3 regions of the Nocardiopsis rhodophaea genome follow, and region 1 is predicted to be linked to each of the others. Evidence: predicted binding sites of a transcription regulator. Region 1 holds the regulator's gene; each other region holds the start of a gene.

Region 1 (10,140 bases):
ACGGCGAGCACGCTGTCTGGCGCCGCAGTGGTCAGCACTCCGAGGCCTACGATGAGGCGCGTCGCGGATTCTTGCTCGGCAAGATGGTGTACGACCGCCGCACCGAGCTGGGGCTCAGCCAGCGAGAGCTGGCCGATCGTGCCGACATGACGCAGCCGCAGGTCTCGCGGTTGGAGGGTGGGGGAACGACCCCGAGCATCGCTCTGCTCGAACGTCTGGCGGAGGCGCTCAACGCCGATCTGTCCATTGGTTTCACCCCGCGCAGCGCTGCCTGACCGGGCCCCGCGCCGTTGCGGCGCCCGGGGGATGGGTCAGCCCTGGGTGATGTAGGCCTCAAGCTGACGCCGATCCTGTTCGAGCTGGCTGATCCGGGCCTTGACGACGTCGCCGATGCTGACGATTCCGACGAGGGATCCGGCCGACACCACGGGGACGTGGCGCACGCGGTTCTCGGTCATCAGCACGGTCAGGCTGTCGTCGGTGTCGGTCGTCGTACAGGTGACGACGACGCTGGTCATGATGTCGGAGACCGGTGCGGCGAGCAGTTCGGCTCCTCGCGCCTCCAGCTGGCGGACGACGTCGCGCTCCGACGCGATCCCGGCGATCTCGTCGTGGTCGGTCACCACCACCGCACCGATGTTGTGTGCGGCCAAGCGCGTCACCAACTCGGCCACCGTGGTGTCCGGCTGGACAGTCACCACCTCTGAGCCTTTCGCCCGCAAGATCTCAGCGATCAGCATGGCAACCACCTTTCGATCGGTGACCGAGGGCTACCCATGCTGGACCTTCGCCAATCACCCGATCACGGGCACAGGCGCCGGTCCCGAGCTACGGAGTCCCCCGGCTGGTGAGCAGCCGACCGGTGGAGGCGGGGAACTGGTGCGCAGCAGGCGAGCCGGGGCCGACGGCGGGTCGGCCCCGGCTCGGGGGGTTCGGGTCAGGACCGCGGGATCAGCTGCAGCCGCTGGTGGCGCCGCAGCCTTCGCAGGCGTAGCAGCTGCCGGACGGGCGCATCTTGGTGCCGCAGGTGACGCACAGGGGGGCGTCGGCCATGAAGCCCTGCTTGGCCTCCAGAATCTCCGTGCTGGTGTGGGCCTCCTCGACGGAGCGGGTGGTGGCCGACGACGGGCGCTCCGCGGAGTTCTCGGGGCGCTCGGCGACCTGTTCGGCCTCCGCCTTCGCCGGGGCCGCCGACTGGGCGTAGGACTCGACCTGGGCGGCGACCTGGGACGGGTCCTCGCCCGCGGCCTGGGCGCGGCGCTCCTCCGCGGAGAGGACGCCGAGGGCGGAGCGCTCCTCGTAGGAGAGGTAGTCCAGGGCCAGGCGGCGGAAGATGTAGTCGACCACCGACTGGGCCATGCGGATGTCCGGGTCGTCGGTCATGCCCGCCGGCTCGAAGCGCATGTTGGTGAACTTCTCGACGTAGGTCTCCAGCGGGACCCCGTACTGCAGCGCGATGGAGATCGCGATGGAGAAGGCGTCCATGACACCGGCCAGGGTCGAGCCCTGCTTGCCGAGCTTCATGAAGACCTCGCCGAGGCCGTCGTCGGGGTAGGACCCGGCGGTGATGTAGCCCTCGGCGCCGCCGACGGTGAAGGAGACGGTCTGGCTCGGCCGCTTCTTCGGGAGTCGGCGGCGGACCGGCCGGTTGACCTCGATGACCTCGGGCTCCGGGCGCTTCGCGGCTGTGTCCGCGTCCGCCGTCTTCTCACTTCCCTCGGTCTTGGATGTGGACAGCGGCTGGCCGACCTTGCAGTTGTCGCGGTAGACGGCGAGCGCCTTGAGGCCGAGCCGCCACCCCTCGTAGTAGATGTGCTCGAAGTCCTCGACGGTGGCCTCCTCGGGCACGTTGACCGTCTTGGAGATCGCACCGGAGAGGAACGGCTGCACCGCCGCCATCATCTCCACGTGGCCCATGGGCTTGATGTAGCGCTTGCCCATCGCGCAGTCGAAGACCTCGTAGTGCTCGGGGCGCAGCCCCGGGGCGTCGACCACGTGGCCGTTCTCCGAGATGAACTCGACGATGGCCTCGATCTGCTCCTGCTGGTAGCCGAGGTTCTTCAGCGCCCGCGGGATCGCCTGGTTGACGATCTGCATGGACCCGCCGCCGACCAGCTTCTTGAACTTGACCAGCGAGAAGTCCGGCTCGATGCCGGTGGTGTCGCAGTCCATCATGAAACCGATGGTGCCGGTGGGCGCGAGCAGGCTGGCCTGAGCGTTGCGCCAGCCGTTCTTCTCGCCGATCCGCAGGCAGTTCTGCCACTCCTTGGTGGCGGCCGCGTGGATGTCGGCGTCCATCGCGCCGATGGTGCGCAGGTCGTCGTTGGCGGCGGCGTGCTTGCGCATGACGCGCTTGTGGGCGTCGATGTTCTTGGCGTAGCCGTCGTAGGGGCCGACCACGCCGGCGACCTCGGCGCTGCGCCGGTAGGCGGTCCCGGTCATCAGCGAGGTGATGGCAGCGGCGACGGCGCGGCCGCCGTCGGAGTCATAGGCGTGGCCGGTGGCCATGAGCAGCGCGCCGAGGTTGGCGTAGCCGATGCCGAGCTGGCGGAACGCCCGCGTGGTCTCGCCGATCTTCTCGGTCGGGAAGTCGGCGAAGGTGATGGAGATGTCCATCGCCGTGATGACCAGCTCGGTGAGCTTGACGAACCTCTCGACGTCGAAGGTGTCTTCGGGGGTGAGGAACTTCAGCAGGTTGATCGAGGCCAGGTTGCACGAGGAGTTGTCCAGGTGGACGTACTCCGAGCACGGGTTGCTGGCGGAGATCCGCCCGCTCTCGGGCGTGGTGTGCCAGTCGTTGATCGTGTCGTCGTACTGCAGTCCCGGGTCGGCGCACTCCCAAGCGGCCTTCGCCATCTTGTGGAAGAGCTCCTTGGCGTCGACCGTGGCGATCACCTCGCCCGACGTCCGCGAGGTCAGGCCGAACTCCGCGCCGGACTCGACGGCGCGCATGAACGCGTCGGAGACGCGCACCGAGTTGTTGGCGTTCTGGTACTGCACGCTGACGATGTCGCTGCCGCCCAGGTCGACATCGAACCCGGCGTCGCGCAGCGCGCGGATCTTGTGCTCCTCGCGGGCCTTGGTGGCCACGAACTCCTCGATGTCGGGGTGGTCGACGTCGAGGACGACCATCTTGGCCGCGCGTCGCGTCGCGCCGCCGGACTTGATGGTCCCCGCGGAGGCGTCGGCACCGCGCATGAACGACACCGGGCCGGAGGCGGTGCCGCCGGAGGACAGCAGCTCCTGGCTGGAGCGGATGCGCGAGAGGTTCACGCCCGCGCCGGAGCCGCCCTTGAAGATGATCCCCTCTTCCTTGTACCAGTCGAGGATCGACTCCATGGTGTCGTCCACGGAGAGGATGAAGCAGGCCGAGACCTGCTGCTTGGAGGTGGTGCCGACGTTGAACCAGACCGGGGAGTTGAAGCTGAAGAGCTGGTGCACCAGGGCGTACTTCAGCTCGTGGTCGAAGATTTCGGCGTCGGCGTCGGAGGCGAAGTAGCCGTTCGCCTGACCGGTGGCGGTGTACATCCCGGCGACGCGGTCGACGAGCTGCTTGAGGCTCCACTCGCGCTCCGGCGTGCCCACGGCCCCGCGGAAGTACTTGCTGGCGACGATCTGGGTGGCGTTGATCGACCACGACGCGGGGAACTCCACGCCCCGCTGCTCGAAGTTGACCGAACCGTCCCGCCAGTTCGTCATGACCACATCGCGACGCTCCCACTCGACCTCGTCGTAGGGGTGCACGCCGGGCGTGGTGAAGATGCGCTCGATCTTCAGACCGCTGCGCTTCCCCTTCCCCTTGCGCCCCGTCGCGCCGGTGGTCTCCGTCATGTCAGCTCCCCCAGTTCTCGCCACATATCCGTTCCGATCCCCCGCCAGTGCTCCCAGGTCACATCCGTTGGCGTGACGCGGGGCTGACGGTTTTCATCACGTCGTCACGGCCCTGCCCGTGCGCGTCACCCACGCGCGGTCGGACCCCGCGGATCAGTTCGCCGTTGTCCGGCTACTCACGATTCGCTCTGCCCGCTCATCTCGCTCGCCCTAGCCCGGTCCGCCCGCAGCATCGCGATCTCGTTCTCGAAGTCCATCAGTGACTCGAAGCCCCGGTAGACCGACGCGAAGTGCAGGTAGGCCACTTCGTCGAGTTCGCGCAGCGGCCCGAGAATGGCCAGCCCGATCTCGTGCGAAGGCACCTCCGCGACGCCACGGCACCTGATCTCCTCTTCGACCTGTTGGCCGAGCTTCGCGAGCGCGTCCTCGGTGACGGGCCGACCCTGGCAGGCGCGGCGCACGCCCGCGATAATCTTGGTCCGGGAGAACGGCTCGGTCACGCCGGAGCGCTTGGCCACCATCAGCAGCACCGTCTCCTGCGTGGTGAAACGCCGTTCACACTCGGGGCACGCGCGTCTGCGGCGTATGGCCGCGCCGTCGTCGGTCGACCGGCTGTCGATGACCCTGCTGTCAGGGTGGCGGCAGAACGGACAGTGCATGCCGGTGTGCCTCCCCCCAGAATCCGCATCGGTCGAAAGCCCCGCGTACAGGTGTCGCGGACGTGCTCGCACGCGTGCCGAGCAGCCCTGCGCGCGTGCTCGTCTCCAAACCTCTCCGAACCGGATGATCCAGAAAGACCGGATACCTACTAAAGCACAAGTTCTGGGCTGCTTGTTCCCGATGAGCACTAGATGTTGTGGTCAACCTACGGCGGTCCCCCGTCGCACGCAAGTCCCCGAACGGTGCGCCGCGCCCTCCGACCGGGGCCGCAACGGCGGGGTGCGGGCATGCCGAAAGGGCGCACCCGCCCGCCGCGAAGGCGAACGCGGGCACGCCACGGACACGGGAGTGTCAGTAATCAGGCAGCACGAGCTCCTGCCCGGGGGTGAGGTCGGGGTTGGGCAGGTCGTTCAGCTTGGCGATGTCGTGCACCGCTGGGCGGGGATCGTCGCCGGGCCGAACCCGCTGGGCGATCCCCCACAGCGTATCGCCATCGCGCACGACCACCGTCGGGGGCGCACCGCCGGAGACGGACGCCTCAGAGGAGGCCCCGGAGGCGGAAGCCCCGACAGCGGCGGACGTCACGAAGAGCATCGACAGGCCGGCGACCGCTGCCGCGGACACGGCGGAGACGAGCACCACACGGCCGCGCCGCGTGAGTCGCATCCCGGGCGCGGGGGTGGGCGCCGGGTGGAGCACAGGGGCCGCGGGGGCCGACGCGCCGGGCCGCCGAGCGGGGGCGGCCGGGGACACATCGGAGGCGGGGGCGGTGGAAGCGGGAGAGCCCGCCGGGCGGCAAGTAGGAGCCGGGGACCACTCGGGGATCTCCACCGCCCAATCGAAAAGGGCGGGTTCAGGGGGGCGGGTCGGGGGTGCTGGGGGTGGGTGGGGCGGGAACACGATCATCCCCTTCGAACGCCAGTTCGCTAGAACAGCCGTTCGACTAATACCGCATCCGGGCGATTTTTTCATCACCATCTCGAACGTTTGTTTGATATGGCACTACACAGGCAGTAACGTTAGACGTGCTCGATCGACGCGTCCGCCGAGGTATCCGCGCCTCCGCGCCCATCAATCGGCGCGTGGTCGGACACCGCTGGTGACGCGGCCGGTCGATCCACACCGTCACCGACAGCCCACGCAGAACACCGACCGCCGAGGAGGCCGGCCGTGCCGGAGGAAAACCACGGAACGCACGAACCTCAGGCGGACGGGAGAAGCGTCACCGCACTCCGGTCCACCGGTTCCCCCGCGGCACTCGCGGAGGCCGACGACTCCATGGGCCAAACGGATGCCGCGCCGAAGCTCACGGCCCGCCAGCAGAGTGTTCTGAACTGCATCCACCGCTATGTACGGCAGCGGGGGTACCCGCCGTCCATCCGGGAAATCGGTGATGCGGTGGGCCTGTCGAGCCCGTCCAGTGTCGCGCACCAACTGAAGGTGTTGCAACGCAAAGGCTATCTTTATCGGGACCAAAATCGCCCAAGGGCCGTCGAAATTCGCATTCCAGGACAACCCCCGATTCGTTCCTGGGACGAGCTGGAGAATGACCCCCGCGCCGACTACTCCCGCGCGACCGATGTCCCGGTCGTCGGGCGCATCGCCGCGGGTGGGCCGATCCTGGCCGAAGAGTCCATCGAGGACGTCCTCACCCTGCCCAAGCAGCTCGTCGGCGAAGGCCGCCTGTTCATGCTCAACGTCGTCGGCGACTCCATGGTCGACGCCGCCATCACCGACGGCGACCTGGTCGTCGTCCGCCAGCAGCCCGACGCCAACAATGGCGACATCGTCGCCGCGCTACTCGACGACGAGGCCACGGTGAAGGTCTTCAAACGCGAGGGCGACCATGTGCGGCTGCTTCCGCGCAACGACGCCTACGCGCCCATCGACGGCGACAATGCCACCATTCTCGGGAAGGTGGTCGCCGTTATGCGGCGGGTGTGATCCCCCGGATAACGATGTCGCCTCGCTTGGCCAACGGGCCCGTGATCTCGTCCCGAGACCGCGGGCCCGGGGTTTTTCGGCGGCAATTCGGCCACGGGGTTCGACGGCCGCGCAAACCGAATCTGATTCCGCATAACGGGGCCGTCGGCGACAGAATCGCTATCGATAGGGACACGGAACGAAACACCGATCCCGCTCGGTTCGCCCCCGCACACCCTCCGCCGCGCCCCTCCCTCCATCCTTCGCGGGAGTGCTGCCGACGACGGCCGTTGGGTGGATTGTCCACCCGGCGCCACGCGGTGCGCTATATTCCGCACCGGCCCGATAGCCACGGGCCACGTGGCCGGTGCACGCCCGGTCACGGCGCGGATGCTCTCGCGGCCAGGCCGACGATGAAGCGTCAACCACCGGCGGCGGACGCGCCCCGTACGCCGGACTCCCCCGCCCTTCTCGGCGGGAGAGGATGCCAAGGTGAGGACCATGCCTTCTCCGTATCTCTCCGCCCTCCACCGGGCCGCTGCCGGGGGGCTGGCGGCTCTCCTGCTCGCCACCGGCTGCGGCGTCTCGCCCGACCGCCCGGGCGCACCCGACCCGCCCGGAGCCGAGCCCGCGGAACGCGACGTGCGCTTCGACAGCGGGCCCGACACGCTGCACGGCACGTTCGCCCTTCCCCCGGTGACCGACGACGAGCCGGTCCCCGCCGCGCTCATCATCTCCGGGAGCGGGCCCACCGACCGCGACGGCAACAGCGAGCTGCGACCGGGCGCCGATACCAACCTGAACCTCGCCCGCGTCCTGGCGGAGGCCGGCGTGGCCTCACTGCGCTATGACAAACTCGGCAGCGGCGAGACGGGGATGGCCTCCCGCGACGCGGCGGACCCCGTCTCCTACGAGGTCTTCGAAGAGGAAATGGCCGACGCCTACGCCGAGCTCATCGCACAGCCCGAGGTCGACCCCGACCGGGTGGTCGTCGTCGGGCACAGCGAGGGCGCGCTGTTCGCCCTGCGCTCCCCCGATGTGGTCGATGAGCACCCGCCGGTGGGCCTCATCCTCGCCGCCCCGATCGGCGACCGGTACCTCGACACGCTCGACCGCCAGTTCACCGAGCAGGTACGCGCGGCGGAGACCTCCCGGCAGATCAGCGCCGCAGGTGCCACTGACCTGCTCTCCGAGCTCCGCACGGGAATCGCCCGCATCCGCGCGGGCAGGCCCCTCCCCGATGAGGTCGCGGCGCCGCTGTCCCCCGTTCTCACCCCCGCCAACGCCCCGTTCCTGCGGACCATCGACTCCATTGACCCCGCGGAGCTGGCCCGCGACCTGCCGCCGGAGACCCGCACGCTGGTGCTGTGGGGAACGGCCGACGCCCAGATCGCCGAGGACGACGTGGACCGCCTCATGGGCGGCCTGGACAACGCACGCCGGGTGGACCTCCCCGACGCCGACCACGTCCTCCGCCTCTACGACGACTCCCCCGGCGTCTCGGTCCTCGACGCCGACCGCGAGTTCTCGCCCGACGTCGCCCCGGCCGTACATGGGTTCCTCGACGACCTGCTGTGAACGGCCCGGGGGTACACCCCCGGGCCCGTCCGCCTACTCCTCGTCCTTGCTGTCCTTGATCCCCTGGACGACGTCGCGAGCGAGCTCCTCGGCTCCGGCCACGGCCTCGGCCTCGTCGATCGACTCCCCGACGTTGAAGTCCGTCGCGGCCGTGTAGCAGGTCTCCGCGTACACGTTGGAGACCCGCACGCCCACGCAGCCCCATTCGTAGCCGCCCGCGCGGTCGCTCCAGGAGTAGGCCCCGTCGCCGAGGTCCGCGAGCTTGCTCGCGCCGTATTCCGCGGCCGCCTCCTTGAGGGCCGCGGTGGCCTGCTCCTCCGCGTCGAGTTCGACGTCGCCCGCGTTGCTGACGAGGACCAGACGCGCCGCCGCGGGGACATGGCCGCCGTCCTCAGCGGTCGCCCACCGGCATTCGTTGCCCTCGCGGCCGGTGCCCTCCAGGTTCTTGATCTCCTGGTCGACCTCGGTCGTCCGGTCGGGCACGAGCCTGTTGAGCGCCTCTCCCCGGGCGACCGCGCACGTCGGCGCGTGCTCGTAGTCGCCCCCGGCACCGCTGAGGACGACCACCGTCCACACCCCGCCGGCGAGCAGGGCGAGGACCACGACGGCCAGCCCCGCGATCATGGTGACGGCACAGCCCCGATTCTGCTTCGGGGCCGACTCCACCGGAGGAACGTCGGCATCCCCCGACATGGGGTCACCGGGCTGTCCCCCAGGGCCGCCCTGAGCGGGGTCGCCCTGTTGGCCCGGGTTGCTCGAGTGACCGGGGTGGCCCGGGTATCCCGCCTCCGGGGCGCCGGGCTGCCCCGCGGCCTGCGGCCCCGGTGCTCCGAACTGCTGCGGGGACGCCGGTGGCATCCCCCCGGGCGGGGCCGACTGCCTCTGCGGTCCCGAGGGAGGGGGCCCAGGATGATGGCCCGGCCCGGCCGCTCCTGGCGGTGCCGAGGAGCCGAAGGGGTGCCGCGGGACCGACGGAGGGGGCGCGCTCCCCGCCCCTTCGGGGGGTGCGGGCGGCAGCGGCGGCTGTCCCTCCCCGGGATCGGGCCGCGCCTCCGGGTCATGCGACGGTGACCCGCCATTCGGTCCGGTCGGTCCTCTGTCGGGGCCACCGGAAGGTGGCTGGGTCATGGACGCCTCCGTGTCATCGCGCCGACGCGCCTCGTCGATTTCCAGGGGCCTACGGTACTAGGCATTCCGTCCACCACCGGATCGAGTCCGACACCTCGGACATGCCCGGTTCGGTCGCCGAGGCGGACGCGACCGGCACTGGGCCGGGGGGTGCATGGCCTGGACCACCGACCGGCGCAACGCGCCAGGCGGAATGAACTAGAGGGAATCGGCGACCTGCTCGGCGACGGCGACCGCGCCGTCCCGCGCCGCCCCGAAGGACAGCGGTTTTCCACCGGAGTCCGCCGCGCCCCCGTAAAAGACCCGGACCACCAGGTTGCCGCTGCGGTAGACCAGCTCGGCCGTTCCCTCGTCCTCGCCCGGCCACACCAGCGCGTCCTCACCGAGCGAGGGCAGCGGGGCAGCACCCTCCAGGTCGGTGATGGGCGTGGACCGGTCCAGCTCCCGCGCGGCGGCGGATGCGCCCGTGACCTCCCCGGCCTTGTCGGTGAAGCGCGCCTCGAAGTCGACCTGGAGGACGCGCGGCGCGGCACCGTCCGCGCCCACCGATGTCCACGCGCACCAGGCTCCGTCAGCGTCGCTCAGCGGCCCGTGTTCGTTGGTCTCCAACCGCCCCGAGGGCAGCACACGCTCCACGGTCTCGGCGGCGACCACCGCGCACTCGGGCGCGGTGGAGAAGGCGTCATCGGGTCCGGCACCGAGCGCCGGACCGTCCTCGCCCCACCACAGCCCCACGGTGACCGCGGTCGCGGAGACCACGACCACGGCGGCGGCCACGAGAAGCGCCTGCTTCAACCGCGTCCCGGGCGGCGGCCCGGCGCGGCCCGCGGCGAGCCACGCACCGCCGCTCCGCGGCTGCGCCTGATCGGCCTGCGGCTCCACCGGGCGTCAACCCACCACAATGTTGACGAGCTTGGGCGCCCGCACCACGACCTTGCGGATCTGCTTGCCCTCGATGAACGCCTGGGCCTTCTCCGAGGCCAGCGCCCGGCGCTCCAGCTCCTCCTCGGAGATGTCCGG
Region 2 (10,140 bases), on a different contig from region 1:
ATCAGCTCGACAGCGGGGAGCACCCGTCCAACCAGCATTAACGCGTAGATCAGGTGAAGACTGCACAATATAGGCATGGCTCTGACACCTGCGGACGTCCGCAACAAGCAGTTCCATGTGGTGCGTCTTCGCCCTGGATACAACGAAGAGGACGTCGACGCTCTCTTGGACCGCGTCGAGGCCACGCTCATGGCGCTGGCGGGCGGCCCGCAGACCGAGCCGCTGATCACCGCGGAGGAGGTGCAGGCGGCCCGGTTCCGGAGCACGCGGCTGAGCCCCGGGTACAACGAGGACGAGGTCGACGACTTCCTCGATGTCATCGTCGATGACTTGCGGGCGCGCGGGCTGAGTAGCGGGTCGGCCACCAAGGCGACACACGAGCCGACCCAGCACCCGCGGGGGGCGCAGCCGCCATCTCCCCACGGGCCGCCCGGCGCGCAGGCGCCCGGTGGCGGGCCCGAGCAAGCGCCGAGGCGGGCCGCGCAGCCGCCGCCCGCGGCCCCTGGCGCGTCGATCGGCGAGACGTCGCACGACCGGCCCCGGATGACGCCGGAAGACGTCCGGAGCAAGCAGTTCGCGACGACCCGGCTGACCACCGGCTACAACGAACAGGAGGTCGACGACTTCCTCGACAGTGCCGAGGTCACCCTCGAAGCGCTCCTCAACGGGCGGCCCGAGCGCGCGCTGCTCACCGCCGCGCAGGTCGAGCGGGTCCAGTTCGGCACCACGCGCGCCCGGCCGGGGTACGACCCCGCGCAGGTCGACGCCTTCCTCGACCTCCTCGCCGACGAACTCCGCAGGTACGAGCGGCCCTGACACGCACGCGCTACGGCCGCAGCCCGTTCAGCAGCAGGTGGGCGAAGTGGTCACCGACCGCGGCTCCGGAGAGCTCTCCGTCCGGCCGGTACCACATCCCCAGGTGGTGCACGGCGCCGAAGTACTGGGTGACGACGATGTCGGCCGGGATATCGGTGCGGAAGACCCCGCTGTGCTGGCCTTCCTCGATCATCTCCCGGAACCGCTCGTGGTAGCTGCGTCGCTCCTTGCGCACCTCGTTCTGCCGCTCTGGGGAGAGCATGTGCAGCGACCGCTGGAAGATCACGGTGTCTTCGAGGTTTTCCACAGTTGTGCGGACGACGTCGGCGGCGGCCTCTCTCAGCCGCTCCGCGATGGGCCCCTCATCGGACGCGAACTCCTCCAACCGACGCATCTGCATGGCGAGGACACGCTCGTAGACGGCGAACAGCAGGTCGTCCTTCGAGGCGAAGTAGTGGTACATCGCGCCCTTGGTGACACCGGCCGCCTGCACGATCTCGCGCACCGAGGTCCGCTCGTAGCCGCGTTCGGCGAACAACCGCGTAGCGGCGGACATCAACCGGTCCGAGACCGACGCCGTGTTGTCCTCGCGCGGCCCCGATGCGGAACGGTCCTGGCCGCGCCCTGGGCACTCGTCCCGCGGATTCCCCATGCGTCGCCCCGTCTCCCTCTCTGCCGACCAGCCGCTTCCAGGATAGGCAGACCGTCCGGTCGGTCTCGCCCCGGCGACCCGCCTCCACCACCGGGTGGCCGGCCCGACACGCCGGGACGGCGCGATGATCGTCGACTCGTCCCGCGATCTCGCAGGTCGGCGCGTCAGCCCGACGCGCGGACACGCGCTCGCCATTGCCCGGACCGCTCCGGCCCCTAAGGTGAGAAACACGAGGCAGCTTCACGCACCTAGGGCAACATCGAACACGCGTTCGATAGAATGCCAGGGTGAGTCTCTACAACGAACGGATCGACGTCAGAGCGTCCATGGGCGGGCACCCCGCCTTTTTCTCCTGGCGCGGCCGGGTGTTCCGGGTCCGGCGCGTCATCGGGACCTGGAACTCCGCCCCCGGAACACCCGAGGCCGACATCCGCCTGGTGCGGGTCGCCGCCGAATCGGATCACGGCGAGCCCACGATCGCCGACATCACGCTCGACACGGCCACCGCCGACTGGACGATGCGCCGCCTGTGGAATTAGTGGCGTTGAGGCAGCAGGGGTGCTGGGAGCCAGGTGCGCTCGTGACCGGGTGCGCTTGCAACCAGGCCCGCTGGGGCCCGGCGAGGCCCACCGCGGCCCGCGCGCCACGGCCGGAGCGGGGCACCGGGGAGTCGCGCTCTCCACGGATCGCGCTCGTGCGGTTCCCCCGCGCGTCCCCATCCCGCTCCGGCCGGTTTCCTCGCAGGGATGTGGGCGGGTGGCCGGGAGCGGCCGCCGGGCGGCGCCAGCGGTTTCGGGGTTCTACGATGACCCACTATGCGCATTCTGGTGGTGGAGGACGACGACCGAGTAGCCCGAGGCCTGGTCACCGCGCTCCGCAATGCCTCCTACGAGGTCACCCGAGCGGCCACGGCCGAGGCGGCGCTGCGCGCCCCGGCCGCCGATGTCGTCCTGCTCGACCTCGGACTCCCCGACGCCGACGGCATCGACGTCCTGCGCCGCCTACGTGAACGCCCCCAGACCGCCATCATCGCCGTCACCGCGCGCGCCGAGGAGCGCGAGCGCGTCCGGGGGCTGCGCACCGGTGCCGACGACTACGTCGTCAAACCGTTCGGCATCGCCGAGCTCCTGGCACGCATCGACGCCGTATTGCGCCGCACCCGCACCGCGCGCGCCAGTGCCCGCCGCGACGACGAAACGCCGCTGCGGATGGGCGGCCTCACCCTCGACGTGGGCGCCCGAGAGGCCGACCTCGCCGGGGCCTCCCTGGCCCTGACCCGCAAGGAATTCGACCTCCTCGCGCTGCTCACGTCGCACGCGCCCGCCGTGGTGAGCCGGGACCTCATCCTCGACCAAGTGTGGGGGTCGGCCTGGGAATCCTCCTCCCGCACCCTCGACACGCACATCGCGGCCCTGCGCGGCAAGCTCAACGGCACCGTGCGCATCCGGACCGTACGCGGCGTCGGCTACCGCCTCGTCGACGCGTCGGACTCGGCGTGACCGGTGCTGCGGAGGCTGCTGTTCATCCTGGTGCCGCTGGCGTTCCTTCTCGTGGCGGCGCTCGCCCTGCCGCTCGGAACGGTCCTGGCCCAGCAGGAGACCCAGCGGGTCTACGTCGATCGGCTCAGTGATGTCGGCCGCTTCGCTTCCCTCGGCGACACCGCCATGCGCACCGGGCGTCTGGAGGCCCTGGACAGCGAGCTGACGCGGTACGCAGAGCTGTACGGCATCGACGTCGCGGTGGCCGATCCCGCTGGCGAGGTGGTGGCGGCGTCCGTTCCCCCGAACCAGGCCGCCGACCTGCTGGACAGCTCCCGGGTACAGGCGGTGATGACCCCCGCCCTCGCCGGGTTCCGCCCGGCGCCGCCCACCGCGGTGTGGCCATGGGAGTCCGGCCCTCTTGTCCTGGCGGAGCCCATCGGGCGCGACAGCGAGGTGGCGGGCGTCGTCGTGCTGGTCTCGCCGACCGACCGGCTGCGCGCGTCCATCCTCTACGACTGGGCGGGGCTGCTACTGCTGAGCCTGGTGCCGTTGACCGGTCTCGCCGCGTCGGCGTGGCCGCTGTCGCGCTGGGTGCTGCGGCCGGTGCAGCGGCTCGACGGCGCCACCGCCGCGGTCGCTCAGGGCGACCTGTCGGTCCGCGCCGACGCCGCGGGCGGGCCGCCGGAGCTGCGCCGCCTGGCGGAGTCGTTCAACGCGATGGTCGACGTGGTGCAGAAGGCGGTCGAGCGCCAGCGGGCGTTCGTGTCCGACGCCTCTCACCAGCTGCGCAATCCGCTGGCGAGCCTGCGGTTGGCAGTGGAGAACCTGGCCCCCTTCCTCACCGGCCCGGACGCCCGCACGGCCCACCAGGACGCCGTGGAGGAGGCCATGGCCATGCACCGGATGCTGAACTCGCTGCTCGCCATGACGCGGTTGGAGAGTTTCAGCGGAGCGGCGCCGGTGGACATGGACGGCGTGCTCGCGGCACACGCCGGCCGGTGGCGGGTGCTCGGCGCGCAGCGGGGGGTCACCGTCGAGACGCGGGTTCCGGGCGGGCTGTGGCTGATGGCACCGCCGGGCGGGTTGGGCAGCGTCCTGGACGAGCTGATGAGCAACGCGACCCGGTTGTCGGGTGGGACCCGGGTGGAACTCCGGGTGCGGTCGGCCGATGGCAGCGATCCTGGCGAGGAGTCCGCGTCGGAGGTGGCGGGCGATGCCGCTGCGGAGTCCGCCCGCGGCGCTCCGGACATGGTCGAGCTTCACGTGTCCGACGACGGCGTCGGCCTGACCGACGAGGAGCGGGCGGGTGCGCTCCGCCGCTTCTGGCGCGCGGCCAAGCACCAGAACACCGACGGCACCGGTCTGGGCCTGGCCATCTGCGCCGAGCTGATCCGCGGCGCGGGCGGCGAGCTGCGCCTGGAGTCCGGACTGCCCCGGCCGGACGGTACCGGCCACGGGCTGGACGTCTTCGTCCGCCTGCCGCTGGCGCCCGCTCCCCGGCCCGACGCGACGCATGGCGCGCCACATGAGGCGGCACATGGGGCGGCACATGGGGCGACAACTGGCGGGGCAACGAACGGGGCGACTGACGCGATAGACGCGGACCCGTCGGGCGCGTCGGCCTGAGGCCTCCGCACGGTAGGCGCACGGCCGGCCCGCCCGGCCGCGACGCGCGGTTCCGTGCGGCCGCCCGGACCATCGCGTCCCGGGTCCGCGGAGCAGCCGACTGTCGCGCCGGGATCGCGGCGCTCACCGCTCCGCGCTCCCTGCTGCTGCCCGCCCCCTCAGGCCTTCTGGTCCCGGAACCACTGGACGGCGCCGGGGTGGAGCGGGATGGGGCTGGTGGCGATTCCGGTCCGCACGTTGATTTGGGCGGCCTCGGGGCGTTTCGCGGCCATGGCGTCGGCCGTGGTGAACACGGTCTCCGTGATCGTCCGGGCCACGGCGTCCGGCATGTCCGTGCGGGCCAGCAGCACGTTGGGAACCGACAGGGTCGGGCACGGCGGCAGACCGGGGTAGGCCGTGGCCGGGATGGTCGCCGGGAAGTACGAGCCGGGGTAGGCCTCGGCCATGTCCGCCGCCTGGCGGTCCAGGGGGAGGCAGCGCAGTGACTCGTGGCGGAGCAGGTCGGTGATGGCGGGGGTGGGGATTCCGGTGAGCGAGAACATCGCGTCGATTTCCCGCTTCGCCAGGGCGCGCGCGGACGCCGCCTGGTCCATTCGCGTGTCGTCGACGTTGAGGCCGATCCGCGCGGCCAGGCGGAGCATCGTGTACTCGGTCCCGGATCCGGTGGCCCCGAAGGAGACCCGTTTCCCCGTCAGGTCGTCGACGTCGGCGATCTCGGAGTCCGCGCGTACGACGAGGTGCAGGTAGCTGTCGTAGAGGCGGCCGATCGCCGCGACGCCGTCGGGGTCGGAGGCGGCCGCGTCCAGGCTGGAGATGCCCAGGTGGGCGCGGCCCTCGTCCAGGAGCCTCAGGTTCTCCGTCGACGCCCCGGTGCCCAGGACCGTGACCTCGGTCTGGGGCATGGTGCCGTGCAGCTCCGTCGCGAGCGCCCCGCCGATCTCGCGGAACACCGCACCGGGCGGGCCGGTGGCCAGAACGAGCTCCGGGTAGGAGGCGTCCCCCCGACCGCTGCACGCGGCCAGGGCGACCGCCAAGGCGCCGAGAACAACAGTGCGCCGATTCGGCTGCGCTGAACCCACACCGGCAGCCTAGGCGAAGGTGCGGGCAGTGGCCGGGTTCGGCCACTTGGAGGTCACCACAAGCGACCGATAACGCACGTCACGTACAGATATGTCAGAGGAATCCGAAGTTTTCGCCATGCGCTTGCGTGCTCTTAGCCGCGGTCCTCAGGCTCCCAAGTGCGGGGAGCGGAGTCGGCGGGTTTCCCGACCCCTGCGGCATCACGGGGGCGCCGCACGGGGGTGGGCAGCACACCGGCTCGGTCTCCGTCGGATGCGTGCCGAGCGACGAAGCGACGACGACCGAACACGCGAGGAGGCGCCCCCACCATGTCGACGTCCACGGCGGGCAGTAGCGGTTCGCCCACTCCTCCGGACACGGATCGCTCCGGTGAACCGCTCCCGCTGGTGAAGGTCGGCGGACTGGTGGCGGGCGTCCTTCTCTCCGTCGTCCTCTCCCTCCTCCTGCCGGACTCGCTGTCCGCGCCCGGCAGGATCACCGCCGGCGTCGCCGCCTTGATGGCCGTGTGGTGGGCCACCGAGGCGCTTCCCCTCCCCGCCACGGCCCTGCTGCCGCTGGTGCTGTTCCCGGTGCTCACCGGCGCCGACATCAAGGACGTGGCCGCCCCCTACGCCAACCCCATCATCTTCTTGTTCATGGGCGGCTTCATGCTCGCCCTGGCCATGCAGCGCTGGAACCTGCACCGGCGCATCGCGCTGACCGTCGTGGCGGCCGTGGGCACCAGCCCGGCGATGCTCATCGCGGGGTTCATGCTGGCCACCGGCTTCATCACGATGTGGGTCAGCAACACGTCCACGACCATCATGATGCTGCCCATCGGCGCGGCCGTGATCGCGATGGTGGCCCAGCTGCGCGACGGCCGGACCGATCCCAACTTCGCGACCGCGCTGATGCTCGGCATCGCCTACTCCTCCTCCATCGGATCGGTCGCCACCCTCATCGGCACCCCGCCCAACGCGCTCATGGTCGGCTACCTCGCCGAGAACCACGGCATCAGCATCGGTTTCGGCCAGTGGATGATGGTCGGCCTGCCGCTGGCCGCCGTCTTCCTGCTCCTCACGTGGCTTGTCCTGACCAAGCTCGTCTTCCCGCCGCGCCTCGCGGCTTTCACGGACGGCGTCGACGGCCGGGAGCTGATCCGTTCGGAGCTGCGCGCCATGGGCCCGGTCTCGCGCGGCGAGTTCCTGGTGCTGCTGGTGTTCGTTGGGGCCGCGCTGGCGTGGGTGTTCGTGCCGCTGCTGGCCGACAGCCCGATCGGCGAGACGCTGCCGTGGCTGGCCCATATCTCCGACGCCGGGATCGCGATGGCCGTAGCGGTGCTGCTCTTCCTCATCCCGGTGGAGCGGCGGATGGGGGTCCGGCTCCTCGACTGGGACAGCGTCACCCAGCTGCCATGGGGCATCCTGCTGCTGTTCGGCGGGGGCCTGAGCCTGTCCACGCAGTTCGGCGAGAGCGGCCTGAGCGAGTGGATCGGCGCGGGCGTGGGCGCCCTGAGCGCGGTGCCGGTCGGGGTGCTGGTCCTGGTCGTCGCGGCGCTCGTGCTGCTGCTGACCGAGCTCACCAGCAACACCGCGACGGCCGCGACGTTCCTCCCGGTCATGGGCGGCGTCGCCGTCGGGATGGACATGGATGTGATGACACTGATCGTTCCGGCCGTGCTGGCGTCGTCGCTGGCGTTCATGCTCCCCGTGGCGACCCCGCCGAACGCGATCGTCTTCGGCTCGGGGCACGTGACGATCGCGCAGATGCTGCGGGGCGGGATCTGGCTCAACCTGATCGCCCTGTTCCTGATCCTGGCCGTCATGTACGGGATCGCCGGGCGGGTCCTCGGCTTCACCCTCTAGGCCCTCGGTGCCGTAGCGGCGCGGCGTCCCCCTCCGCACGCTTCGGCCGTCCCTACCGCGGCGCCCGCGCACACCCCCTCCCCTCTGCGCGGGCGCCGCTCGTCTCCGCTGACCAGGGCCGTCTTCCCGCCGAGGGCCACCTCTCTGGAGGGCGCGCAGGACATCGTCAAGGGCGAGCTGGGCGAAATGGGGCCGGTCAGCCCGGCGGAGCCGCGCGTGCTGGCCGTGTTCGTGGTCGCGGGGCTGTCGTTGGTGTTCATCCCGCTGCTGGCCGCGTCGCTGGCCTTCATGCTGCCGGTGGCCACCCTGCCCAACGGGGTGGTCTTCGCCAGCGGCCACGTCGCGATCGGTCAGATGATCATGACCGGGGCCTGGCTCAACGCCATCGCCGTCTTCGTCGTCATGCTCACCATGAACGCCGTCGCCGGGTGGCTCTTCGGGATCTCGTTCTGATTCCGGCCCCCTCCTGCCCGCCGGTCAGAGCGAGGACGCGGGGCAGGCCTACTCCCCGTACGGCTGGTACCAGGCCTCGCCCCGCTCGTCGCGCGCGAGCCGGATGCGGCGCTGGAGCGCCTCGCGCATCTTTGGGAGCTCCTCGACGGAGAACCAGCCGACGTCGAGGGACTCGTCCCGGTCGAGCCGGAGCTCCCCGCCGATCGGGCGGCAGCGGAAGGTGATGTCGAGGATCTGGACCACGTCCCCGTTGGAGTACGTCCACGGCGGCTCGGTGACGACACAGGCCACCCGCTCCGGGACGACGCGGATACCGGTCTCCTCGGCGACCTCGCGCGCGAGCGCGGCCGCGGGCTGCTCCCCCGGCTCCAAGATCCCCCCGGGCGGTGCCCAGCATCCGTCGTCGGCCCGCTGGTGCAGCAGGACGCGGTCGCCGGGATCGACGACGACCCCCGTCACTCCGGTCAACCACAGCAACTCGTGTCCCACGTGCTTGCGCAGCCGGAGGATGAACTCGGGTGTCGCCATGCTCCGGACCCTATCGATCCCGCCGCGTTCCAGCCCGGGTCCCGGCCGTCCGCGTACGGGGACACCGCCACCCCACCGCGAGCGCCCGCCGTGCGGTGGCGGGGCGAACGTTACCGGAGCACACGACATGACGGGCGGACCCGCGTCGACGCGGGTCCGCCCGTCATGTCACCGGTCCGACGGGACGACCGATCGATCAGCCGGCCTGCTGTTTGGCTTCCAGCGCCTCGATGGCGTTGACGGCGGCGGGCACAGTGTGGTGGACCGGGACCTGGCGGTGCAGGCTCACCAGCCGGACGACCTTGTCAACACGCTCATTCGGCGCGGCGAGCGCGAGGCTGCCGTTGCGCTCCTTGACGGCGCTGTAGGCCTGGATCACGACGTTCAGTCCGCTGGAGTCCATGAACTCCAGGTCCGTGAGGTCGAGGATCAGCCATGGTCCGTGCGTCTCAACGGCGGACAGGACATGCTCATGGAGGTCGTCAGCGGTCGCGATGTCGAGCTCACCCTCGACCTTGACGATCACGCTGTGGTTCTCGACCCGGGTACTCAGCCCAAGCCTGTGCACGTTCACTCCTCCCAGCCCCACGTCGATGTGAGGGGCCCCATTGGGTCAACCATACGGAAAACGGCGAATTCCGGTAGGGGGTCCGGCCGCACTCCGTCGCGCCGGATGAACGACTGAAGTCCGGTGCGGTGATCGGCGCCGCGCTCCGGTGGACCCGGCTCGCTGGTTCCCGTAAGTCTCTGGGCACACACGGTATTAGGCGATCGGGCGCACGGGAATGCCGATGCGTGAAGATTTTTTCCGATACAGGTCAGCTCAGACCAGAAAAGTCTGTGGCATGTTTCATGTACTCCAGGCCGGGGCGCCGGGTGCCGCTCACTCGCGCGGCGCCTCAGCGGAGTCTGTGAAGATTTCCAGGAGCCGCTCAGCCGCCAGGGTGGCGGTGATCTCACCGGATCGCACCGCAGCTTCCAGCCCCGGTGTCGCCTCGCCCACACCGGGGTGACGGGTCAGCCGGTCCATCAGGCGGTCGCGCACCTGGGCCCACATCCAGTCCACCTGCTGGCGGCTGCGCTGTTCGGCGAACTCCCCGCTGTCCTCCAGCGTCGAGCGGTGGTCCAGCACCGCATTCCACACCTCGTCCAGGCCGTCACCGGTCAGTCCGCTGCACGTGAGCACAGGAGGACGCCACGCGGAGTGCGGGGGGTGCAGCAGCCGCAGCGCCCGCCCGAGCTCCCGGGCGGCCTTGCGGGCCTCGGACGCGTGGGGGCCGTCGGCCTTGTTCACGGCGACGACGTCGACTAGCTCCAGCACACCCTTCTTGATGCCCTGCAGCTGGTCGCCGGTGCGGGCGAGGGTCAGGAACACAAAGCAGTCGACCATCCCGGCGACGGTGACCTCCGACTGGCCCACGCCGACCGTCTCCACCAGCACCACGTCGAAGCCCGCGGCCTCCATGAGGATCATGGTCTCGCGGGTGGCCCGTGCGACGCCGCCGAGCGTGCCCGCCGTGGGCGACGGGCGTACGAACGCGTTCGGGTCGACCGACAGCCGCTCCATCCGCGTCTTGTCGCCGAGGATGCTGCCCCCGGTGCGCGTGGAGGAGGGGTCCACGGCCAGCACGGCCACCCGGTGCCCCTCGCCGGTCAGCCG
Region 3 (10,140 bases), on a different contig from region 1:
TGTCTCCTCGTCCACCGCGGCGGCGATACGCAGGCGGCAGAAGAGCTTGCCGGGCGTGGCGCCGTAGACCGCGGTGAAGGCGACCTCATAGCCCGCGTAGAGCACGAACAGGATAAGGGAGGTGACCAGCGAGGCCAGGAACTCCTTCAACGCGGTCTCGGTGCCGACCGGCACCTCGTAGGAGACCGCGGCGCTCACGACCAGTCCGATAGCGCCGACGATCACCAGGTCGATCACCCGCGCGAGGACCCGCATGCCCATTCCGGCCGGTACCTGGACGCCGGCACCGGGCTCCCCGGAGAGGGCGTCGTTCATCGTCTCCTCGATTCCAGGCGTTACGGCGCCGGAGGCGCCGACCCCGACAGTGCCACCCCACGACAGCGCTGGCGCACCACCGCTCCGGCCGCCCCAGCTCTGGACAACGGACGTGCTGACCACCGCAGGTGCCGATCCGGCGCACGCCGACCCGGGCAGCGCCGCTCCGAGCGGCGCCAACCCGCGCATCCGCCGCCCGGACGGAACCGCTCCGGGCAGGATCGTCTCATGTCGGCCGCGCCCCAGGCAGTGGTGATGCCGTGTCCCACCCTAGCCCGTGGGACCGTCGCGGCTAGAGCATCTTGTTGAGGAACTGCCCGGTGTAGGAGTCGGGGACGGCCGCGACCGCCTCGGGGGTGCCGGTGGCGACGACGGTGCCGCCCCGAGCACCGCCTTCGGGCCCCATGTCGATGATGTAGTCGGCGGTCTTGATGACGTCGAGGTTGTGCTCGATGACGATGACCGTGTTGCCGCTGTCGGCCAGCCGGTTGAGCACGCCGAGCAGCTTGCGGATGTCCTCGAAGTGCAGGCCGGTGGTGGGTTCGTCCAGCACGTAGACGGTCCGCCCGGTGGAGCGGCGCTGCAGCTCCGAGGCGAGCTTCACGCGCTGGGCCTCACCGCCGGAGAGCGTGGTCGCGGGCTGGCCCAGCCGCACGTAGCCCAGGCCGACGTCGTTCAGGGTCTGCATGTGCCGGCGGATCGCGGAGATCGGCTCGAAGAACTCCAGGGCCTCCTCGATCGGCATGTTGAGCACCTCGGAGATGGTCTTGCCCTTGTAGTGGACGTCCAGCGTCTCGCGGTTGTAGCGCGCCCCGTGGCACACCTCGCAGGGGACGTAGACGTCGGGCAGGAACTGCATCTCGATTTTGATGGTGCCGTCACCCGCGCACGCCTCGCAGCGGCCGCCCTTGATGTTGAAGGAGAAGCGGCCCGGCTGGTATCCGCGCATCTTCGCCTCGGTGGTCTGCGCGAAGAGCTTGCGGATGTGGTCGAAAACCCCGGTGTAGGTGGCGGGGTTGGACCTCGGTGTGCGGCCGATGGGGCTCTGGTCGACGTGCACGATCTTGTCGACCTGGTTAACCCCGTTGACCCTGGTGTGCCGTCCCGGCACCGAGCGGGCGCCTTGCAGTTCCTTGGCCAGTGCCTTGTACAGGATCTCGTTGACGAGAGTGGACTTTCCGGACCCGGAGACGCCGGTGACGGCCGTGAACACGCCGAGCGGGAACGCCACGTCGATGTTGTGGAGGTTGTTCTCGCGGGCGCCCTTGACCACGAGCTCGCGGCCCTTGGTCACGGGGCGGCGCTCGTTGGGGACCTCGATCTTCCGCCGACGCGAGAGGTAGTCGCCGGTGGCGGAGTCGGTGCTGGACAGCAGGTCCTCGACGGGACCGGAGACGACCACCTTGCCGCCGTGCTCCCCTGCTCCCGGGCCGATGTCGACGACCCAGTCGGCGGCGCGAATGGTGTCCTCGTCGTGCTCCACCACGATGAGGGTGTTGCCGATGTCGCGGAGCCGCTGCAGCGTCTCCAGCAGCCGGAAGTTGTCGCGCTGGTGCAGGCCGATGGACGGCTCGTCGAGCACGTAGAGGACACCCACCAGACCGGAGCCGATCTGGGTGGCCAGCCGGATGCGCTGCGCCTCACCGCCTGACAGTGAGCCGGAGGGGCGTTCAAGGTTGAGGTAGTCGAGCCCGACGTCGAGCAGGAAGCCCAGGCGGGCGTTGATCTCCTTGAGCACCTGTGAGGCGATGACCTGGTCGCGCTCGCTCAGCGTGAGGTCGCGCAGGAACTGTGCGCACTCGCTCAGCGGCATGGCGCTCACCTCGGAGATGGAGGCGCCTCCGACGGTCACCGCCAGCACCACCGGCTTGAGCCGCTGGCCGCCGCACGCGGGGCAGTGCACGGTGCGCATGTAGCCCTCCAGGCGCTCGCGGCCGTAGTCGCTCTCGCTCTCGGCGTGGCGGCGCTTCACCCACGGGATGACGCCCTCGAAGTCGGTGTAGTAGGAGCGGGTGCGCCCGTAGCGGTTGCGGTAGCGCACGTTCACCTGGGTGTTGTGGCCTTCCAGCAGCGCCTTGCGCGCGGCTCTGGACAGGCGCTCCCAGGGGGTGTCGAGGTCAAAGCCGATGGCGTCGCCGACGGCCTGCATGAGTCGACCGAAGTACTCGCTGGCGTGCCCGCCGGACCAGGGGGCGATGGCGCCCTCGTTGAGCGTCTTGGCCGGGTCCGGGATGAGCAGCTCGGGGTCGACCTCCATGCGGCTGCCGAGCCCGGCGCACTCGGGGCACGCGCCGTAGGGCGAGTTGAAGGAGAAGGAGCGCGGCTCCAGCTCCTCGAAGGAAAGGTCGTCGTAGGGGCAGTAGAGGTGCTCGGAGAAGACCTTCTCGCGTTCGGCGTCGTCGGCGGGCAGGTCGACGAAGTCGAGCACGATGGTGCCGCCCGCCAGCTGCAGCGCGGTCTCGATGGAGTCGGTGAGGCGCTTCTGCGCGGACTCCTTGACCGTGAGGCGGTCGACGATCACGGAGATGTCGTGCTTCTCCTGCTTCTTCAGCGTGGGCGCCTCGTCCAGCCGCACCATGGCGCCGTCGACCATGGCCCGGGTGAAGCCCTTGGACTGCAGGTCCTTGAAGAGTTCGGTGTACTCGCCCTTGCGTCCGCGCACGACCGGCGCGAGCACCTGGAAGCGGGTCCCCTCGGTGAGCTCCAGAACGCGGTCCACGATCTGCTGCGGGGTCTGGCGGGCGATCTCCCTGCCGCACTCGGGGCAGTGCGGTACGCCGATGCGCGCCCACAGCAGTCGCAGGTAGTCGTAGACCTCGGTGATGGTGCCGACCGTGGAGCGGGGGTTGCGGCTGGTCGACTTCTGGTCGATGGAGACCGCCGGGGACAGCCCCTCGATGAAGTCGACGTCGGGCTTGTCCATCTGGCCGAGGAACTGCCGGGCGTAGGCCGAGAGCGATTCCACGTAGCGCCGCTGCCCCTCGGCGAAGATCGTGTCGAATGCCAGCGATGACTTGCCCGATCCGGACAGGCCGGTGAACACGATCATCGCGTCGCGCGGCAGATCCAGTGAGACATCCTTGAGGTTGTGCTCCCGGGCGCCCCGGATCACCAGCTGCTCGGCCATGTTCTTGCTTCAGCCCCCTCGGCATCGGCGCGCGGTTGGGGCGCCGGAGAACACACCGGCCCCGTCCAGACACCGCACGGAATATGGCCCACCAGAACGCGGCGGCGCGTAGGGGCACGCAGGCGACCGCGGTGATGGACCTTTAACGGTAACGACTTCGGCGGGCGGAATCTTCCGCCCGGGGGAAACGCGTGGTGCCCGACGGGATCACCGGCGGACACCACCACTATAGACGAACATTCGTTCGAAGGAAGGTCCTTCGGTGGCCGGTTCGGCGGCCACGCCCCGTCACTCCGAGGGGACGCCGCGCTCGGCTTCGAGCTCCTTCTCCCCGGTTCGGCCACTGCCGCGGGACCACAGCAGACTCGCCACGATAGTGACGGTCATCACGCCGATGATCACCACCAGGGACGTGCTCGTGGAGATCTCCGGGACGGTGAAGCCGCTCTCGTGCAGCGCGTGCAGGATCATCTTGACGCCGATGAACACCATGATCGCCGCCAGGCCCCAGCTGATGTAGGCGAGGCGGTCCATCAACCCGGCCAGGAGGAAGTAGAGCTGGCGCAGCCCGAGGAGGGCGAAGGCGTTGGCGGTGAAGACGATGTAGGGGTCCTTGGTCAGGCCGAAGATCGCCGGGATCGAGTCGACGGCGAAGACGAGGTCGGTGACGCCGATCGCGACGATGACCATCAGCATCGGGGTGACGTGGCGACGTCCGCTCAGACGCACCGTCAGTTTGGAGCCGTGGTAGTCATCGGCCACCGGCCAGACCTTCTTGACCATGCGCACCGCGAAGCTGTCGGTGTAGTCGGCGTCCTCGTCGCCGTTGAGGTGATCGTGGACGATCTTCACGGCGGTGTAGATGAGGAACGCGCCGAAGACGTAGAAGACCTCGCTCCAGGCGTTGATGGCCTGGGCACCGATGGCGATGAAGAAGCCGCGCATGATCAGCGCGATCACGATGCCGACGAGCAGCACCTCGTGCTGGTACCGCCGGGGTACCGCGAACCCGCCGATGATCAGATAGAAGACGAAGAGGTTGTCGACGCTGAGGCTCTTCTCGGTGATGAACCCGGCGAAGTACTCACCGGCTACCGTGGCCCCGCCGAAATACCAGAGGCCGAACCCGAAGACGATCGCGATACCGACGTAGAAGACGGCCCACCAGGCCGCCTGCTTCATGCCGAACTCGCGCGGCCCGCTCTTCTTGCTCCAGGGGTGGTCGACGATCGCGAGATCGATCAGCAGGATGGCGGTCATCGCGCCGATCGTCGCGATCCACACCCACAGGGGAACGTCCATCGGGGTACTCCTCCGGTCACACCGCCCGAAGCCGAGACTCCGCGCATGCCAGTTAACCGGAGGTCTCTCCCGCCCACGCGGCACCACGCCGAGAACACAGCGCGGAAGGTGGACCGACGGCACCGGGAGCGCATCATTGCGATCCGTGATGACGACACCGTCGCGAAGGGATACTCCCCTCACCTGTCTTCAACGATCCGGACACCGGGCGCACTACCGCCGGATCCGGGAACTGACGTCCATCATGCCATCTCTTGGCCATGCTGGGGACCATCCTTGACGGATATTCGACGGATCCTCGCCGCCCGCGGAGCGCGCGAACCAGACCATGTCCGCTGCGTCCACGACGTGGTCAGAGTGCGGGTATCCCCCGACCTCACGCGATATCGGAATCGCGGAGGGCCGATCCGACCCGCGGCGACACCCGGCCGTCCACCTCCCGGTCGTCCAGAATTCACCGACCCGTCAGCGACGCGTAGATCCCGTCCACCTGACGCAGCGTGTCCTCCACCGTAGGGAGCCGTTCCGCCGCCTCTTCCGCGTCCGCGCGCATCTTCGCGGCCAGCCCCGGGTCGCCGAGCACCCGGGTCACCCCCTCGGCCAGCGCCCCCGCATCGCCCGGCGGTACCAGCAGCGCGACATCCTCGTACAGGTCCGGGATGCCCCCGACGCGCGTCGCCACAACGGGCAGCCCGGCGCGCAGCGCCTCCATGATGACCAGCGAGGGCCCCTCCCAGAGGGACGGCAGGACGAACAGGTCGGCCGCGGCAAGCAGGTCCGGGATGTCCGACCTGTGCCCGAGCGGTCGCACGGGCAGATCCTCGGCGTCGATCCGCCTGGAGAGTTCCTCACGCATCGGCCCGTCCCCCGCGATGGCGATGAGCGGAGGCACCGCCCCCGCGTCGCGCGCGGCCGTCGCGGGGACACGGGTCGCGCGCTCGGCGGGGGCACCGACGCCTGCCGCGATCATGGGCGCCGCGTCCAGCAGCACCTTCAGCCCCTTCTGCGGGGCGAGGCGGGCCACGACCAGCAGAAGCGGGCGATCACCGGAGACACCGAGTCTGGCCCGGACCTGCGCGCGTGCCGTCCCGGCCGCGGGCATCGGCGGTGCGGTGACCACGGCTCGCACGACGCGGCGCGCGCCGCGGGCGCGCATGCGGTCCACCAGGTCGCTGGACACCCCCAGCACGATGTCCGCGCGCCGGGCCACGACACGCTCCAGTGTCGGGAACACCCAGGCGCGTGGCCCGCTGAGCTCGGGCGGCGCGTTGTGCACGGTGGCCACCAGCGGGGCGGCCCCGGCGAGAGCGCACATGGCGCCGGCGCGGATCCCGTGGGCGTGCACGACGTCGGCACCCGCCAGGAGTCCACTGAGCCTGGCGGCCGCGACCACATCGGCTCCAGGGCGCGGCAGCGCGCCGATATCGACGGCGGCGAACCTCGCACCGGTGGCCGTGAAGCCGAAGTGCTCCTCGGTTTCCGGCGGCCCGATCACCGCCACCCGGTGCCCCCGGCCGGCCAGCCCCTCACACAGGGAGCGGACGTGGTTGCCCACGCCCCCGCTGCTGGTGCCGATCACCAGCGCGACCCGCATCTTGTTCACCTGCCCCTCACCTACCCTCACCCGTTATCTCATCATCGCCAGGAGGTGCCTGTCCCTCGTCGTCGGCCACCCGGGGCACCGCCGTCCCCCGCGCCAGCGCGGACCTCACCGCGCGGCCGTCGATCACCAGAGCCGCCGCACCGAAAACCACGAAGGCGGCTCCTCCCCCGACGAGGGCCGCTATGGCGTCGCCCCACGCCCCGTCGAGAGGAAACAGCCCGGACACCGCCGCCCCGGCGGGGTACCCGGCCGCCGCGCCGATGACCGCCGCCAGCAGTCCCCGACCCAGCCCCGCGAAGGCCGCCCGCCCGTGCGCCCGGAGCGTCGCGACGGACAGCAGTATGGCGGCCAGCGTCAGGCCGATGGAGGTCCCGGTGCCCAGCGCCGCCACCGTCCACTCGGCAGGCAGTACCCCGACCAGCACCACGTTTCCCACCATGACCGCGAGCCATCCGGTCACTTGGGCCACCGCGGCCTCACGTCCGTGCCGAGAGGCATACAGCGCCCGGCTCAACAGCGCGACCAGGCCGAATCCGACGACGCCGGGCGCGTAGCAGAGCAGCGCCCGTTGGAGGGGAAGCGGGTCGTCCTGGGCGAACAGCGCGCCTACGGGCGCCGCGGCGGCGGCCAGGGCGGTGGCCAGGCCGGCCGTGATGATCAGCGACGCGCGTGCGCTCCCGACCAGCACCCGGTCGAACCCGCGCTGGTCGTGCTCGCCGTGGCGTACGGCGAGCGTGGTGAACGCACTGGTGGCGATGGGCACCGCGATGATCCCGTAGGGCAGCGTGAACAGCACCCAGGCATAGTTGTTGAGCACGATCGCGCCCGATCCCCCGCCTCGGTTCGCGAGGGCGGCCGCCAGCAACAGGCTGAGCTGCATGGCCACCAGCGGCAGCAGCGCGGCAGCCGCCAGCGACCGGACCCTCCGCCCCACACCGGGCGGGAACGCCAGCCGAGGGCGCAGGCCGAGGCGCAACCGCAGGGTCGGGAAGAGCGCGGTGGCGAACAGCACGGCGACACCGGTGGTGGTACCGACCGACAGCGTCAGTTCCGCGTTCAGCGGCAGGTGGGCAAGGTCGTTGGTGTAGGCCCCGCCCTGCGGCCGGAACGCGACGTAGGCGGCCATCACCACGAGGCTGGAAACCAGGGGAGCGAGCGCCGGGGCGAGGAAGCGCCGGTGCGCCTGCAGGATTCCGTAGAGTACGGCCGCGAGACCGTAGAACAGGATCTGCGGCGCGAAGACGAACACGAATCGCGCGGCCAACCAGACCAGCTCGGCGCGGTCGCATCCCTGGCCCGGCCCCAACATCACCGACATCGCCGGAACAGCGATGGCGGCGAGCGCCAGGCTCAGCGGCACCGCGATCACGATCACCCACGTCACCAACGCCGAAGCCGTGTGCCGCACATGCGCGTCATCGCCCTTGTCGGCGCCAGCCGCCAAGACGGGTACCACCATCCCCGCGAGCGCGCCGCCGATGACAATTTCGAACAGGATGGTGGGCAGCATGTTCGCGGTGACATAGGCGGTGCCCAGGCAGTTGTCCCCCACGGTCTGCGAGAAGACCACGGTCCGGGCGAACCCGGCCACGCGCGCGAACGCCGTGACAACGGCGATCAGCGCCGCCGCACCAGCCACACCCGCCCACAGGCGCTGTCTCAGCCACATGGGCGCACCGCATCCTCACCACACGGGGGTGCTCCACGGGAAAGCCCGCTGATACGAGCCCGGCGGCACCCGACCAGCCGGAGAAGAGTTCGTCCGCGTGATGCGGCCCGGGGACGGGCGGCCTCGATCCCCGCGTGCGTGGGGAACACGCCTTTTCCCTCTGCTCGTGCGACCGTCGGACGGGCGGCCGCCCGCGGGTCCGTAGAACTGGTACGGATGAGGAGCGGCCCTCCCCTCGACCGGGCACACATCTGAGGGTGACCAGGTCCGACGTCGGGGATGGAGGCGCTCGGGCGTGATGAGCAGCGTCTCACGTCCGGTCCGGGCCTCCGTCGCTGTGGCGGCGCGTCGTTTGGAGGCTCTGCTGTGCCGGGACGTTGATCGGCGGGGTGTCCGCCGCATCCAAAGGGCGCGGGCCGCTCCGGCCGTCGTCCCCGGTCGCCGAGTCCGCTGTCGTCGGCCGCGGCGCGGGGCGTCGGCCCACGTCGTCCAGGGCCCGCAGCGGAGGGGTGGCGCTGATGACCCTGCTGAAACTGACGAACTCGCTGGCCAGCGTCAGACCCACGACAGCGCCGAGCATCCCCGCACGTGTCGGGCGGGGCAGCGATGCCGCCGCGGTGACACCAAGGACAGCGCCGAGCGCGTTCGCTCCGGCGTCGCCCATCATGGCGCGTTCGCCCAGGTCGTCGGGGAGCAGTGCGGCGGTGGCGCCAAGCACTGGCCCGACAACTCCGGCGGCCGGACCGGTGAGGGCGGGGAGGCCCGCGATCAGTCCGACCTTGGCTGCGCGGCCCGGACGAAGGTCGAAGAGGTTGAGGAGGTTGGCGGAGCCCGCGATCAGCGCACCGTTGATCAGTGTGTCGACCGGCCGGCGGTGGATCATCGCTCCGGCGAGCAGCCCGGTCAGGCCGATCCCCGCCACCTTGACCGCCCCCGTGGTGATCTCTCCTCGCCCCAGCGCGCTCAGGTGGCCTTTGAACCCACGTGAACGTGAGGACCCCGAGATGTCGTCGTACGCGCCGAAGCCCGCCGCGCCGGTGGCGGCGGTGATGGTGGCCAGGCGCAGCCGTCCGGGTACACCGGGCGTGAGGGCGGCCGCGGCGCACGTTCCAGCGGCGAGGGCGGGGCCTTCCAGCAGGGTGACCTTCTCGCCGCGGAAATTGGTGCGCGCCCACAGGTCGCGGGCGGCACCGGATCCGAGGAACACGTCGTCGACCGAGTCGCCACGGGGTGCGTGGGTCGCGCGGGTGAAGGCGGTTCGCGCGGCGATGGCGCCGAGGGCGGCACCGGCCAGTCCCCGGAAGAGGGACCGGCTGCGGCTCGCACGTCGGGTGCGGCGAGGGAAAGCCATGAGCTCGCTCCGATTCTTCGTCGTCGATTCGTCGTCGGACCGTCCGTCGGGCGGCGTTTTTTACGGCCGTGCGCCGCGGCGGTCCTCGGAAGCGTCGTTCCCGGCGCCTGTCCCACTGGAGAGCTCTCCGGGGGGGAAGGACCGGGGGTGTTCGAGGTGCGCGGAGAATGGGGGTGCGGGCGTCGACCACGCTCCTCTCCGGTCCGGGCGTCCTCCGCGCGCGGCGCGCGGTCCTGCGGTTTTCGGAGGCGCTTGTCGGCCGCGGCCGCTTCCGCCCTCGGACGGGGGGTGAGGGCGTCCGGCCGCACCTGCGATGTCTTACGAGGCGTACGCCGATGCCGTCGCGTCCCGCTTCTTCTTCCCGGTCCCCTCGTACCTGTTGTGCTCCTTACCGCTGCCCTCGCTGTTCCCCTTGGTGTTCTCCTTGGGTTCTGGCAGCGGGTCAGGCAGGAACCCGTCGACTCCCTCGCCGATGCCGTAGGCTCCGCTGCGGTTCGCCTCCGCGGCGGCGACAGCCAGAGCGGCGACCACGTTTCCACTGGTCGATCCGGCGGTGTCCACGGTGCTGTACCTCGCCTCCTGCGCGCGGGCCTGCGCCACGAGACCGCCCGGTTCGATCGAGGTGGGGCCGCCGACGAGTACCGCGCCGTGCGCCGCGTCGTCCGCAGCACGCGCCAGGGCCAGCATCGCGGCATTAGCCGTCGGAGTGTCGTGCTCCTTGGGGCTGGATCTGCTCTCGGTCGGGAACGGTTGCGCCGGAGCGAGGACCACGG

What was found. Region 1 encodes LexA, which represses DNA repair genes until DNA is damaged. Its sites were predicted from a motif close to TCGAACANNTGTTCGA; they were not measured.
Region 2: ABD259_RS11355 (DUF6504 family protein) is a predicted target of LexA. The motif match lies at 1,728-1,743, and genes of this name have one in related genera.
Region 3: uvrA (excinuclease ABC subunit UvrA) is a predicted target of LexA. The motif match lies at 3,675-3,690, and genes of this name have one in related genera.

The regions. Positions count from the first base shown of each region.
Region 1 covers NZ_BAAAPC010000015.1:5,480-15,619, reverse strand. The annotation lists gene ABD259_RS17025 (helix-turn-helix domain-containing protein) at 1-275, shown strand, start outside; gene ABD259_RS17020 (CBS domain-containing protein) at 312-740, opposite strand; gene ABD259_RS17015 (vitamin B12-dependent ribonucleotide reductase) at 952-3,831, opposite strand; gene nrdR (transcriptional regulator NrdR) at 4,008-4,490, opposite strand; gene ABD259_RS17005 (LysM peptidoglycan-binding domain-containing protein) at 4,843-5,157, opposite strand; gene lexA (transcriptional repressor LexA) at 5,662-6,435, shown strand; gene ABD259_RS16995 (alpha/beta hydrolase family protein) at 6,916-7,992, shown strand; gene ABD259_RS16990 (hypothetical protein) at 8,026-8,658, opposite strand; gene ABD259_RS16985 (hypothetical protein) at 9,319-10,002, opposite strand; gene leuS (leucine--tRNA ligase) at 10,009-10,140, opposite strand, start outside.
Region 2 covers NZ_BAAAPC010000008.1:195,796-205,935, reverse strand. The annotation lists gene ABD259_RS11370 (DivIVA domain-containing protein) at 1-41, shown strand, start outside; gene ABD259_RS11365 (DivIVA domain-containing protein) at 76-816, shown strand; gene ABD259_RS11360 (TetR/AcrR family transcriptional regulator) at 827-1,468, opposite strand; gene ABD259_RS11355 (DUF6504 family protein) at 1,756-2,007, shown strand; gene ABD259_RS11350 (response regulator transcription factor) at 2,284-2,967, shown strand; gene ABD259_RS11345 (HAMP domain-containing sensor histidine kinase) at 2,971-4,575, shown strand; gene ABD259_RS11340 (TAXI family TRAP transporter solute-binding subunit) at 4,734-5,654, opposite strand; gene ABD259_RS11335 (SLC13 family permease) at 5,964-7,499, shown strand; gene ABD259_RS11330 (hypothetical protein) at 7,686-7,952, shown strand; gene ABD259_RS11325 (NUDIX hydrolase) at 8,001-8,480, opposite strand; gene ABD259_RS11320 (STAS domain-containing protein) at 8,677-9,048, opposite strand; gene meaB (methylmalonyl Co-A mutase-associated GTPase MeaB) at 9,364-10,140, opposite strand, start outside.
Region 3 covers NZ_BAAAPC010000004.1:28,519-38,658, reverse strand. The annotation lists gene ABD259_RS05430 (RDD family protein) at 1-315, opposite strand, end outside; gene uvrA (excinuclease ABC subunit UvrA) at 608-3,442, opposite strand; gene ABD259_RS05420 (TerC family protein) at 3,731-4,744, opposite strand; gene ABD259_RS05415 (glycosyltransferase family 4 protein) at 5,199-6,338, opposite strand; gene murJ (murein biosynthesis integral membrane protein MurJ) at 6,355-8,016, opposite strand; gene ABD259_RS05405 (hypothetical protein) at 8,327-9,367, opposite strand; gene ABD259_RS05400 (copper transporter) at 9,686-10,140, opposite strand, start outside.